3 regions of the Micromonospora sp. WMMC250 genome follow, and region 2 is predicted to be linked to each of the others. Evidence: riboswitches for the same ligand, from Rfam matches in the RefSeq annotation. Region 2 holds a riboswitch; each other region holds the start of a gene.

Region 1 (4,017 bases), 1.6 Mb from region 2:
TCGAGTCGAGCGTCGACGACATTCAGGCTCACGTCGACCACAAGGGACGGATCAATGGCAGGCATCCGGGCGAATGTAGGCGTCGGAGAGACGGCCGCACGACCGATATTTCCGCTCGGGACCGCTCAGCGGTACGGGTCGAGCAACGCCAGCACGGCCGCCGGGTCCTCCACGTGCGCGTTGTGGCCGAGACCGGGCAACGTGGCGACCGGGACCCCGTACTCCTTGAGCTGTTCGTCGCTGACCATCGGGTCGTGTTCCCCGCGCGCCAGCACGACCGGCGCGTCGGTCGCCGCCAGCAGCGCGGCCAGGTCGGGCTCACCGACGGCGAACGCGGTCGGGTCCATGGCGAGGCGCCACCGGCCGTCGACCTGACGCAGGCCGGCGTCCACCACCGGATGGTCCGGCGGGACCAGGCCGGCCAGGCCGGACACCCGAAGGTAGCGGCGCGCGGCCTCGGCGCGGGTGGCGAACCAGCTGACCGGGCGGGCGGCGAGGTCAGCGGCGCGGGTCAGCTCGTCGGGTGACCAGACGGCCTTGATGCCCAGCCCGACCACGGCGTCCACGGGCGTCCCGGCGGCGCGGGCGGCCAGCGCGAGACCGACCACCCCACCCAGCGAGTGCCCGAGCACGACGAGCCGGTCGCCGGGCGCCAGGCCGCGCGCTATCCGGTCGGCGAACCCCGCAAAGGTGTACGACGGCAGCGGCTCCGCCCAGCCGTGGCCGGCGAGGTCCGGTGCCAGCCACCGCCCCGCCCAGCGCTGCTCCAGCAGCGGCGCCCACGGCAACCAGACGTCCCCGGTCGTGCCCATTCCGTGCAGGAGCAGCAGGACCCGCCCGCGACCGGCTTGACCACCCGATTCATCCACCACGGCCGCAGTCTCCCACGGTTCACGGCCCGGTACGAGAGTCGTCCCTCCCGGGAGACGCTGCCGGCACCGACGGAAACGCCGCGGGCGTCGGCCCCTTGTGGGGGACGACGCCCGCGGCGGTCAGCGTGCCTGGGTCAGGCGGAGTAGCCCCGGCTGGCGATCCAGTTGGCCAGGTCGATGGTGGTGATCCAGTACGACGGGTCGGCCGCGTTGGCCGAGTCGGCGATCCGGACGGTACGGCCGTTGTCCTTGTAACCCACGACGGCGATGTAGTGACCGCCACCGTAGGAGTGGTAACCGCCGTCGGTGTCGACGGCGTCGCCGACGACGTTCGCGACCACGCCACGGCCGTCGGTGATGGCCTTGACGACGTCGGCCTGGAGCCGGCCCATCTGGGCCGGGCTGGGGGCGCCGGCGAACATCCGGGTCCGGTACGGGGCGCCCTTCACCTCGGCGTTGAGGACCCGGGTGGTGTCCTCGGCGGAGTTGGTGCCCATCTCGGTGGTGCCCAGCTCGGCGCCGAGCTCCTCCTGGGTGCGGTCGATACCGGCGGCACTGAGGGCGTTCCGGGTGGCCGCCGGGCCGCAGTTGTAGTACGTGTTCTGCGCCTCGTAGTCGTAGTCCAGCACCTTGGTCGCGGGCGGCTTCGGCGGCGTCGGCTTACGGGTGAGGTCGGGGTTGGCCTTGGCCTTGGCCGCCGGCGACGCGGCGGTGGTGGCCGGAGCGGCGGTGCTCGGCGCGGCGCTTGCCGACGGGGACGCCTCACGCACCTCGCCGCGGGAGGCGGCGACGTCGCTGCGCATCTCGGCGACAGTGGTCGCGGTGCGCTGGCCGGCGGGTGCGTCGTCGGCGGTGGTGAGCAGGGCGCCGGTGGTGGTGGCGATCGCGAGGGCCGCAGCCGAGGCGGCAACGATCTGGTACGGGCGCTCGGTGGCGAAACGGCGGAGCTGACGCTGCAGGGTGTGCTTCACGGGGTCCTCCACGGATCGGGGGGAGAGCGGCACACCGGCGACCGGACCGGTATCCGGGCAGGCGCCAGCGCGCGGACCGTGGTCCGCGGATGGTGAACCGCTCAGGGGAACGCCCGGCGTGGCCGGGCGGTTAGGCGATGACCCGGGGGTCAGCTCACCGTCACTGGACGAATGAGCGGGGGCACCGCTGCGCCGTGGAGGCGAGGGAACAACCGAGGGGTGGAAAGGTGCTGCACGAGGATGGAACTCCTTCCGACACCGCCTACCGGGTTAGCTGACGGATTCGGGCGGGAAGATCGCCCTACCGCGGGCTCTGGCTCGCGGATTCACCCCGGACTTACTGGTGGGTCCCCGGTTCGTTCATCACGATTGAGCGGGTCGGCGCGGCGTCGCCTCTTGCGATCGGTTACCGCACCGGACGGGACGACAGTACTGGCCCGTCCGCACCCCTGCCAAGCCAGCACCACCTGCGTAAACCTGAAATGGAGCGGCAATTTCTGCGCGTATTGCCGATGACGTGACTCGATGGGACAAGCGGTTACGGTGACGCCTACGGTCGACAACCGGACAGGCCGCCGAGAATGCGACCAGATTCATCGGAAGATTCGCGCCGATCGTGCCGGACGCCCGAATTCCGGTCGGCGTGAGCCGGCTCACGTCACGGATCGGGCTCAACTCGCCCGCGCCGGCCGCCACCGCGCCACCAGAGCGGGTCGGAACGCACCGGTCACCGCTCGCCGCGCGGGCAGCGGGTTCGGTCGCAGCCGGGCCGCCGCCGCGCAGCTCTCCGTCGCGAGTGCTCGCGCTGAGTCGGCAGCCAGTTCCGCGTCCCGCCAGGCAGCCCGCTCCCGGAATGCGGCGGCCTGGTAGTCGGCCAGCCGGGTGTCCCGGATCGTCCGGCTGAGCAGCACCTCCTGCTCGACCGGGTGCCGCCGGGGATCCCAGCCGCGCCGGTGCGCGAACACGTCGCCGAGTTGCGCCATGCTCAGGTCACCCCGCCAGTACGCCGTCATCGCGGCCCGGTGCAGGTAGCGCTCGCGGGCGGCGTACTCGGCCGGCGTGTGGGGGGTCTGCGGGGTGGGCAGCGCCTCGGCGCCCGCGAAGCGACGGGCGGCGGTGTCCGCCTCGTCGTACGCGGCCCAGGCCCGTTCCATTTCCTCCTGAGCGGTCAACCAGTCAGCACGTCGCCGCTGCGCGGTCCGGGCCGCCCCGGTCGCGGCGACCGCCACCTCCTCGGCGTACCGGCGCATGTCGGCGGCCTCGGCGGCGGCCACCTCACGAGCGGTGAGGGCGGCCGTGTGCGGGTCGTCCGGGGGTGTTTCCCGCTCGGGGCGGGCCACCAGCAGGGCGAGTACGCCCAGGGCCAGCAGGAACAGGGTGGACCAGATGGCGGCGGCCTGCGGCACCTCGGTCACGAACTGGTAGAAGACAGCGGTCTCCATGGTCGGCACCTCGGGAGAGAGCGATGCGATGGGGAGCCCCACCGCCACCGGGCCAGGGCGGAGCACGGGCCGGCGGGGCGCGGAGCTGGTGGGTCGACAGGCGCGGCGGGCGGGACGCTCGTCCCGGTCACTCAGCGCCCGGGTGGCGCCCGGGGTGCCCGGCTGCTCGGGCCGTGGACCAGGGGCAGCCGGTCGGAGTCGGCCACGCGCACCGGCCGCGGGCCGGTCGGTGCGGCGGCCTGGGCGCCGGGCGGAGCCGATTGCGGGTCGACCGACCACGCTGGGGAGGACTCCTCGACGGGCTCCCCGGTCGCCGCCTGCGCCTCGTGCACCGCCCCCTGTGCGCAGGTGGACGGGCAGGTCGCCGGGAGTGATCCGAGGGCAAACGGGGTTGGCACGGCGGCCGAGGCCGGGCCCGCGCCGAGCGCCAGGGCCGCGACGACGGCGAGGCTGGTCAGCACCCGCGTCGCCCAGCGCGCCACCCACCACAGCGGACAGGTGAACGCGACCGGAAGCACGACCTCACGCTACCGTCGTGCCGACCTTGACGCACCGACCACGGGCGTGTCGTCGCACGCCGCGCCGAACCCCACTGAGCAGGGTGGACGGTGTCAGCGCGAGTCGACGTACCGTGATGGGTCGTTGGTCTGCCCGCTCTCCCCGGCGGCGTCGGCCGGCGGGTCGGCGGCGGCGGGACCGGCCTCGCGTTGCCGCGGAACGGACGCCGACCGG
Region 2 (4,017 bases):
AGCGCGGGTGGCATGGCGGGACGAGGGGGTCGCGCTCGACGGCGGGCATTCGCGCACCCGCAGAGATTACCGCTGTGCCCGGTCGGGCATCGGCCCGGCGACGACGGTCAGGCCTGGGGGTCGACGTCCGCGGTGGGCGTCTCGGCGAACAGTGCGAGCAGCGCGCCGACCTGACGGTCGGCTTCGGCGGGGTGCCGGAACCGGCCGGCCGGGTTGAGGGTGTATTCGTTGCGCCTGCCGACGCGGGTGCGGTGCAGGTATCCGTCCGCCTCCAGGTCGGCGACGATGGCCTGCGCGGCGCGTTCGGTCACCCCGACCTCGGCGGCGACGTCCCGCAGTCGGGCGGTGGGGTCGCGGGCGATGGCCAGCAGAACGTGACCGTGGTTGGTGAGGAATGTCCAGTTTCGCCCGCTGCCGGACGTGTTCGTCATCGTGTGACCGCCTCTGCGGATGCCCGCCCTCGGTGCGTCGCCCGCGGGTCGATTCCGGGTCAACGTATGAAATCTATATCACGCATCCCTTGACGCGTTTTTCGGTGCGTGTGACCGTTGACCCCGAGCCGCCGCCCGCCGCCGGCCCACCTGAAGCCGTTTGACCAGGTCAGATGCATCGAGACGAGGTGCGGGGATGAGTCATTCCGGAACTACCGGTGGGCAGCCGGGGCCACAGCGGACCACCGACCGGGCAGCCGCGCCGAGCGCGCCGGCTCTGGCCTACACCGAGTTGATCGCCGGCAACAGGCGCTTCGTCGACGGCGCTCCGCGCCACCCCAACCAGGACGCCGGCCGCCGGGCCGCCGTGGCCGACGGGCAGCACCCGTTCGCGGTGATCGTCGGTTGCTCCGACTCCCGCCTGGCCGCCGAGATCATCTTCGACCGCGGACTGGGTGACCTGTTCGTGGTCCGGACCGCCGGCCACACCGCCGGCCCAGAGGTGCTCGGCAGCGTGGAGTACGCGGTGACAGTGCTCGGCACCCCGCTCGTGGTGGTGCTCGGTCACGACTCGTGCGGCGCGGTGCAGGCGGCCCGGGAGGCCGCCGCGACCGGCGCCCGACCGCCGGGGCACCTGCCCGCGGTGGTCGACGCCGTGCTGCCCAGCCTGCGCCGGGCCGAGGCCGCGGGTGTGCAGGACATCAACGGCATCGTCGACATCCACATCGCACAGACCGTCGAGACGTTGCTCGGGCAGTCGCCCGTGTTGGCCGGCGAGGTGGCGCAGGGGCGGTGCGCGGTGGTGGGTGTGTCGTACCGGCTCGCCGCTGGAGAGGTGCGCCCGGTGGCCGCCGTACCGGCCGGCCTCACGACTCTCGACGCCGACCCGGCCGCGCCCGCAGCGGCCTGACCTGACGAGGGCCGCGCCTTTCGCGGCCGGACGCGACGAGGGCCGCTCCGCGCGACGCGGAACGGCCCTCGACGAATGTCCTGCGGGTCAGAGCAGCGACATGTGGACGTGGTCGGTGTGGTTCGACGGCCCGCTGTACGAACTCCAGCCGGTCGCCGGGAACCAGATCTGCCGGTTCCAGATGACGTAGTAGATGCCCAGTCGGTCGGCGTTGCGGATGAGGAAGGCGGCGACGTTGTTGCCGTACTTCCGGGTGTCGTCGTTGTGCCACGGGGCGAAGCCGCTCTTCTGCAGCGACCAGTCGCAGGCGCGGCCCTTCGGGTGCTCCCACGGCCCGCCGGAGCGGTAGCAGCCGACGAACCGGTTGAAGCCGGCCGCCTTGACCTCCTTGTACGCGTGCAGCGTGCGGGGGGTGACGCAACCCGACGTGGTCGGGTCCTTCTCGCTGCACGACTGCGGCTTCCAGTCACCGTCGGCGGTGCGACCCGGGCCGATCTTGGCGACCTTCGAGGTGGCGTCGACCAGGCCGCCGGTGAAGCCCTTCCCGCCGACGAGGGAGAGCGCCTTGTCGGCCTCGCTCTTCCGCTTCGCCATCACGGCGGTCTGCTTCTGCTGCTCGCGGACCTCCGCGTCGAGAAGTAGCTTGGCCTGCTCGGCGCGGGCCTTCACCGTGTTGACCTCGGCGAGCTTCTTCTCGTTGACCATGTTCATCTCGTCGAGCAGCGAGGCGCGCTGGACGAACGCGTCCGGGGCCTTGCTCTCCAACAGCATCGCGAGCGCGCCGATGCGGCCGGTCCGGTACGACTGGGCGGCGATCTGCCCGACCTGGGGGGCCAGCGCGTCCAGGTCGGCCCGGGCCCGATCGACCTCCTGCGCCAATTCGCTCTGCCGCTTCTTGGATTTGTCCAGTTGGGACTTCGCGGCGGAGTAGTCGCGGTTGGCCTGCTCGATGACGTCGGTGAGCAGCTTCGGCTCGCCGTCCTCCTCGTGCCCGGACGGGGTGGGGTTCGTCGGGGCGGCGTGGGCCGGGAGGGGCCCGGCGAGCACGGTGAGTGCGGCGATCACGGCCACCACGGGTGTCAACCAGCGGCGTAGGGGTGCCGTCACAATGTTCCCTTCCCTCGACCGCCGACCGGGTTAGCTGACGGGTTCGGGGCGGAAGTGGCCCCTACCGCTGACGCGGATTCACCCCACGTACCTGGGTCCCCGGCTCGCCGGTTGGCGATTGGGCGGTGGCACCGCAGACGCCGCTTCGCGCCTTCATCGGTGACCGGCAGCGAGGTTACCCGAGAGTCGACCGGGTGAGCTACGCCTGGATGCCGACCAAAAGCGTCATTTCGCCATAGCGTTGAGTGACCAGTGACGCGGTTCTCAGGGTGGAGGCCCGATCTGGTCACGCTGAGGAGTGTCACCATGTCGTATCCGTGCTCCTGTTCGGCTCCGGCCACCGGTCGGCGGCGGTAGATGGGGGTGGAGTCCGCGTCGGGTCCGACTCCTCGGGGTGACCCGTTCGCGGTGAGACAAGTGCGGCCAGCGCCTCCGCCCGGTCCGTCTGCGGTCGTGGGGCGGGAGCGTCGGCGGCCGACGTGGTGTCCGTGCGACCGGCGGCGGTCACCACCGCGGCCAGTCCGGTGGTCAGCGGCACGGCGGCGATCAGGCCGAGGGTGGCTACCGCGCTGCGCACGATCTCCTGGGCGAGGAACTCGCTGGTGAGGATCTGCCCGATCGGCCGCGCGTCGGCGGTGAGCAGGAGCAACAGCGGCAGCGACGCGCCCGCGTACGCCAGCACGATGGTGTTGACAGTGGACGCGATGTGCGCCCGACCGACCCGGGTTGCCGCACGGTACAGCTGCAACCGGGTAAGGCCGGGGTTGGCGTGCGCAAGCTCGGTGACGGTGGCCGCCTGGGTGACCGTCACGTCGTCGAGCACCCCGAGCGATCCGATGATGATTCCGGCGAGCAGCAGGCCGTGCAGGTCCACGTCGCCCTGGAACATCGACAGGGTGGTGGCTTCCTCGCTGCCGAAGCCGGTGAGGTGGGTCGCGGCCGTGGCGATGGTGGCGAGCACGCCGGTCAGCACCAGGCTGCCCAGGGTGCCGAGCACCGCTACCGACGTCTGTGCGGTGACCCCGTGTGTCAGGTAGAGCACCACGAACATGATCAGGGCGGCGCCGACCACCGCCACCAGCAGGGGTGACTTGCCCGCGCCGATGCCCGGCAGCACGAAGGTGAGCAGGATGGCGAAGCTGGCGGCCAGGCCGGCGAGCGCGGCGAGACCCCGCCACCGACCGAACGCGACGATCGCGGCGGCGAAGACGACAGCCAACCACAGCATCGGGGTGCCCCGCTGGTGCTCGGCGACGTTCCAGTTGCTGATGGTGGGGTCGGTGGGGTCGGTCAGTTCGACCAGGATGACCTCGTCGCCGACCTCCACCCGGGGTGCGCCCGGCCCGTCGGGCACCGGCGTCTCGACCCGCTGGCCGGCCGACGGCCCGTCGTCCACGCGGACGTCGACGGTGCCACAGCGCCCGTCGCCGATGCTCGGTGTGCCCTCGGGGCTCGACGGCGACGGCGGGCACGGCTCCATCACCACCCGGGTCACGGTGCCGCTGTAGCGCGGCACGTCCGCCCCGCCGTCGGATTGCGGTGACCCGCCGCGTGGCCAGAGGAGCACGG
Region 3 (4,017 bases), 460 kb from region 2:
AGCGGGGCGCGCCGACCGGGGAGGGCATCAGCTGCACGTCGGCGAGATCGACGTACATGATCCGGTGGCCGAACTGGATCTGCGCGTAGCGGTTCTTGCCGCGGATGACCGTCCAGTCGCCCGGCGACGAGCCGTCGAACGTGCTGGCCCGGTAGTACTCGCCGGCCAGCACCGCGCCGACGGCGTACCGCTGTCCGGCGGCCAGGGTGTACTGCAGCGGCGAGATCGTCTGGTAGGGCACCCCTTCCGGGTACGCCGCCTGCTCCGGGTACGCCCGTCCGTACACGGGGACAGTCGTCCGTCCGGGTTTCGGCGTGGCCACGACGCCGACGGTCCAGCTGGCGGTCGGCGCGGACGCCGGGTTGTGGAACCAGGCCCGCTGCCCGAGGTACCAGATCGCGGTCCAGTCGCCCTGCCGTCCGGCGAGCGCGTACGTCTGCCCGGCGGACGCCCGGGCCCCGTGGTCTGACACGGCCATCGTGTTCGGGGTGCCGTCCGGCCGGAGCGCGATGTCGTTGACCAGCGGCGCGTCCGCGAACGGTGCGCTCCGCAGCACCACCGACGATGAGCCGCGCGGCGCGCACGGAACACCGGCGGTGACGCATCCGGTGAACGCCGGTTGGTTGGTGGCGTAGTCCGGGTCGATCCGGACCAGCCCGGTGGCCGGGGTGCCGGTGTCCAGTCGAGGCGCGTGCAGCAGGTCGAAGTAGTGCGTCCAGTCCCAGTACGGGCCTGGATCCCAGTGCATCCCCCGCACGGTCGAGGCGACGGTGCCGGGCACGTTGTCGTGGCCGATGATGTGCTGGCGGTCCAGCGGGATGCCCAGCCGCAGCGCCAGGTGCCGGACCAGCTTCGCCGAGGTCCGGTACATCGCCTCCGTGTACCAGGTGCCCTGCGCGGCGAACCCCTCGTGTTCGAGACCGATCGACTTGGCGTTGACGTACCAGTTGCCCGCGTGCCAGCCGACATCCTTGGTCTTCACGTGCTGGGCGATGTGCCCGTCGACCGAGCGCAGCGAGTAGTGCCAGCTCACGTACGTCGGGTCCTGGACGAGTTGCAGGGTCGTCGCCCAGCTCGCCTCGGTGTCGTGGATGACGATGTACTCGATCTTCTGCCGGGCGGGCCGGTCGGAGAGATCGTGGTTGCCGTAGTCCCCGTCGCCGAACGCCTCGTAGGGTGCGGGAATCCACTCGCAGGAGATGGTGCGCGGGCACTCCACCCCGTCCGGGCGGGCCAGCCGGCGTAGGCCCAGCCGGTCCAACCAGGAGCGCTGGGGCTGTACCGCGATCGCCGGCAGTGTGATTCGCTGCCCGTCGTCGGTCACCCGGGACTCGCCTGCGGCGATGGTGGTGAAAACCTCGTCGGCGAAGGCCGCCGCGGCGTCGGCGCTGTCCGCACCGGCGTAGCGGGCCACCGCGCCGTACCAGGCCGCCGGGTCGGTGTCCGCGCCGACCGGCGCACCCAACTCCCGCTGGTACGCGCTGAGCAGCGCGGCCCCGCCCCGGATGTTGACCTCCGCATCGGTGCGCAGCGCCTCGGGGGTGGAGCCGGTCAGCGCGGCTGCGGCGTCCACGGTCTGCAACGCGGCGGCGGCCGGCCCGGGGGCCTCGGCGGGCCGGGGCGCGGGCGCCAGGGCCCTCCGGGACTCGTCGCCGCGGGGATCCTCGGCACCGGCGTCGTGGTGGCCGCGCCCGGGTAGGGCGGCGACGTGGCGGGCGTCGGTCAGGTGCATCGGGCCGTAGCCACCGCTCGTGCTCGGTGTGCCGGCGTTGCTGTCCCAGCGGGACTCCAGGTAGGAGACGCCGAGCAGCACGCCGGTCGGTACGCCGTACTCGCTCGCCGCGGCGGCGTACTGCTGCTGGCGGTCGGTGGTGGGTGCGGCGGCGGCCGCCGCCGAAAGTGGCACCGCGCTCGCGGCGGCGATGACGGTGGTGGCGAGCAGTGCGCGCCAGCCGGTCGACAGGGTTGGATGGTGCATCGAACCCCCTAGATTCTCGCGGGTAGAGGTCAGGTCACCATCGCGCCGCTGGAGAGTCCGCGTCAATACCTTTCCATGTTTCGACTTCCTCGGAAAGAAATCTTCACACCGGGCCGGTGACCCCCGCTCGATCGGTACGGAGTGTCACGGCCGCACGGGTTGCGGATTGGTAACAGGCGTCTCTACTCTGGTCATTCGTCGGCCCGATAGCAGCTCCGCCCAGCCCGGGCGGTAACGGACCGACACCGCCGAGTCGTTTCCGAGCGAACCGGGGACCCAGGTCCCTCGGGGTGAATCCGCAGCCACTGCGGTAGGGCGCCGACTTCCCGCCCGAACCCGTCAGCTAACCCGGTAGGCGGTCAGGAAGAAGGAGTACGGAACCCCGGTGGCACTCCATGCCCCGCGGCCGTCGTCCGAGCGGTCGGCAACAGCCGGCCCGACGCCGATCGTGCCGCGCCCACGCTGGTCCCGCTTCACCACCGCTCTCGCCGCACTGGTCGGCGTCGCCGTCGTCCTGACGGGCAGCGCCACGGCGTCCCACGCCGACCCGTCCGTCGCGGAGATCGAGCGTCAGATCGACGAGGACTGGAACAAACTCGAACCGATCATCGAACGGCACAACGCCACCCGGACCGACCTCGCCGTCAAGCGCAAGCAGGCGGACGCTCTGGCCACCCGCATCGCCCCGCTCGAACAGCAGGTCGACGCCGCGATGGACAAGGTCAGCGCCCTCGCCGTGCGGGCGTACAAGGGTGAGACCGTCTCGACAGTCAACGCGATGCTGGGCAGCCGGTCACCGAGCGAGGTGGTCAGTCAGCTCGAGATGCTCGACCGGTTCGCGCACAACCAGCAGCAGGACGTCCGCGAGGTGGCCGACCTGCGGGACGAGTTGGCCGCGCAGAAGGCGCCGCTGGACGAGATGGTGGCCCAACTGACCCGTACCGAGGCGCAGTTGGCGGCGAAGAAGAAGCAGATCAACGAAGAGATCGACCGGCTGCAGAAGCTCCGCCTCAAGGTGTACGGCAACGGTGGCGGTGGCTCGTTGCGCCCCGCGCCCTGCCCCGGCAGTTATCCCGGCGGGGCCGCGGGTGTCGCGGTGAAGTTCGCCTGCGCACAGATCGGCAAGCCCTACGTGTGGGGCGCCGAGGGACCCAACTCCTATGACTGCTCCGGGCTGATGCTGGCCGCCTGGGCGAAGGCCGGTGTGTCGTTGCCGCACAACGCCGCCCAGCAGAGCCGCGTCACCAAGGACGTCAGCAAGGGCGACCTGCGCCCCGGCGACCTGGTCTTCTACTACAGCGACATCCACCACGTCGGCATGTACGTCGGCGGTGGCTGGGTGGTGCACGCCTCGCAGGCCGGCCAACCGGTCAAGATGAAGAAGGTCGACGACGGCCCGATCCACAGCTACGGCCGTCCCGGCTGACCGGGAGTGACCGAAGGGCCCGTCGCGATCCGTCGCGGCGGGCCCTCGTCGTCACGGGTTCAGCGGGTGGGCCAGGTGCGCCAGTGCTGCCAGGCACGGCTCGGCGTCGGGCCTCGCTGGCCCTGGTAGCGGGATCCGTAGACCACCGAGCCGTACGGGTGCTCGGCCGGCGAGGAGAGCCGGAAGATGCAGAGCTGCCCGATCTTCATGCCCGGCCAGAGGGTGATCGGCAGGTTCGCCACGTTGGAGAGTTCCAGCGTCACGTGTCCGGAGAAGCCGGGGTCGATGAAGCCGGCCGTGGAGTGCGTGAGCAACCCGAGCCGGCCCAGTGAGCTCTTGCCTTCGAGTCGGCCGGCGAGCTGGTCGCCCAGGGAGATGACCTCCAGCGTCGAGGCGAGCACGAACTCCCCCGGGTGCAGCACGAACGGCTCGCCGTCGGGCACCTCGACCGCCGAGGTCAGGTCGTCCTGCTGCATCGCCGGATCGATGTGGGTGTAGAGGTGGTTGTTGAAGACCCGGAACAGCCGGTCGAGTCGGACGTCGATGCTGGAGGGTTGGACCAGGGTGGGCTCGAACGGCTCCAGGCCCAGCGTGCCGGCCTTGATCTCGGAGA

Evidence for each region. Region 2 has a riboswitch for cyclic di-AMP ahead of O3438_RS19915 (coiled-coil domain-containing protein). Riboswitches for the same ligand answer to the same signal wherever they lie in the genome.
Region 1: it holds a riboswitch for cyclic di-AMP, as region 2 does, so the genes downstream of both, O3438_RS12390 (C39 family peptidase) here and O3438_RS19915 (coiled-coil domain-containing protein) in region 2, are expected to answer to the same signal.
Region 3: it holds a riboswitch for cyclic di-AMP, as region 2 does, so the genes downstream of both, O3438_RS22105 (C40 family peptidase) here and O3438_RS19915 (coiled-coil domain-containing protein) in region 2, are expected to answer to the same signal.

What each region holds. Positions count from the first base shown of each region.
Region 1 is NZ_JAPZBJ010000002.1:2,844,491-2,848,507, forward strand. It holds gene O3438_RS12380 (hypothetical protein) at 1-65, opposite strand, end outside; gene O3438_RS12385 (alpha/beta fold hydrolase) at 126-872, opposite strand; gene O3438_RS12390 (C39 family peptidase) at 1,007-1,855, opposite strand; cyclic di-AMP (ydaO/yuaA leader) riboswitch at 2,088-2,229, opposite strand; gene O3438_RS12395 (hypothetical protein) at 2,515-3,285, opposite strand; gene O3438_RS12400 (hypothetical protein) at 3,417-3,803, opposite strand; gene O3438_RS12405 (acyltransferase family protein) at 3,897-4,017, opposite strand, start outside.
Region 2 is NZ_JAPZBJ010000002.1:4,447,806-4,451,822, reverse strand. It holds gene O3438_RS19925 (helix-turn-helix transcriptional regulator) at 108-431, opposite strand; gene O3438_RS19920 (carbonic anhydrase) at 628-1,341, shown strand; gene O3438_RS19915 (coiled-coil domain-containing protein) at 1,429-2,448, opposite strand; cyclic di-AMP (ydaO/yuaA leader) riboswitch at 2,453-2,583, opposite strand; gene O3438_RS19910 (YibE/F family protein) at 2,750-4,017, opposite strand, start outside.
Region 3 is NZ_JAPZBJ010000002.1:4,911,786-4,915,802, reverse strand. It holds gene O3438_RS22110 (N-acetylmuramoyl-L-alanine amidase) at 1-1,978, opposite strand, end outside; cyclic di-AMP (ydaO/yuaA leader) riboswitch at 2,215-2,350, shown strand; gene O3438_RS22105 (C40 family peptidase) at 2,364-3,404, shown strand; gene dcd (dCTP deaminase) at 3,464-4,017, opposite strand, start outside.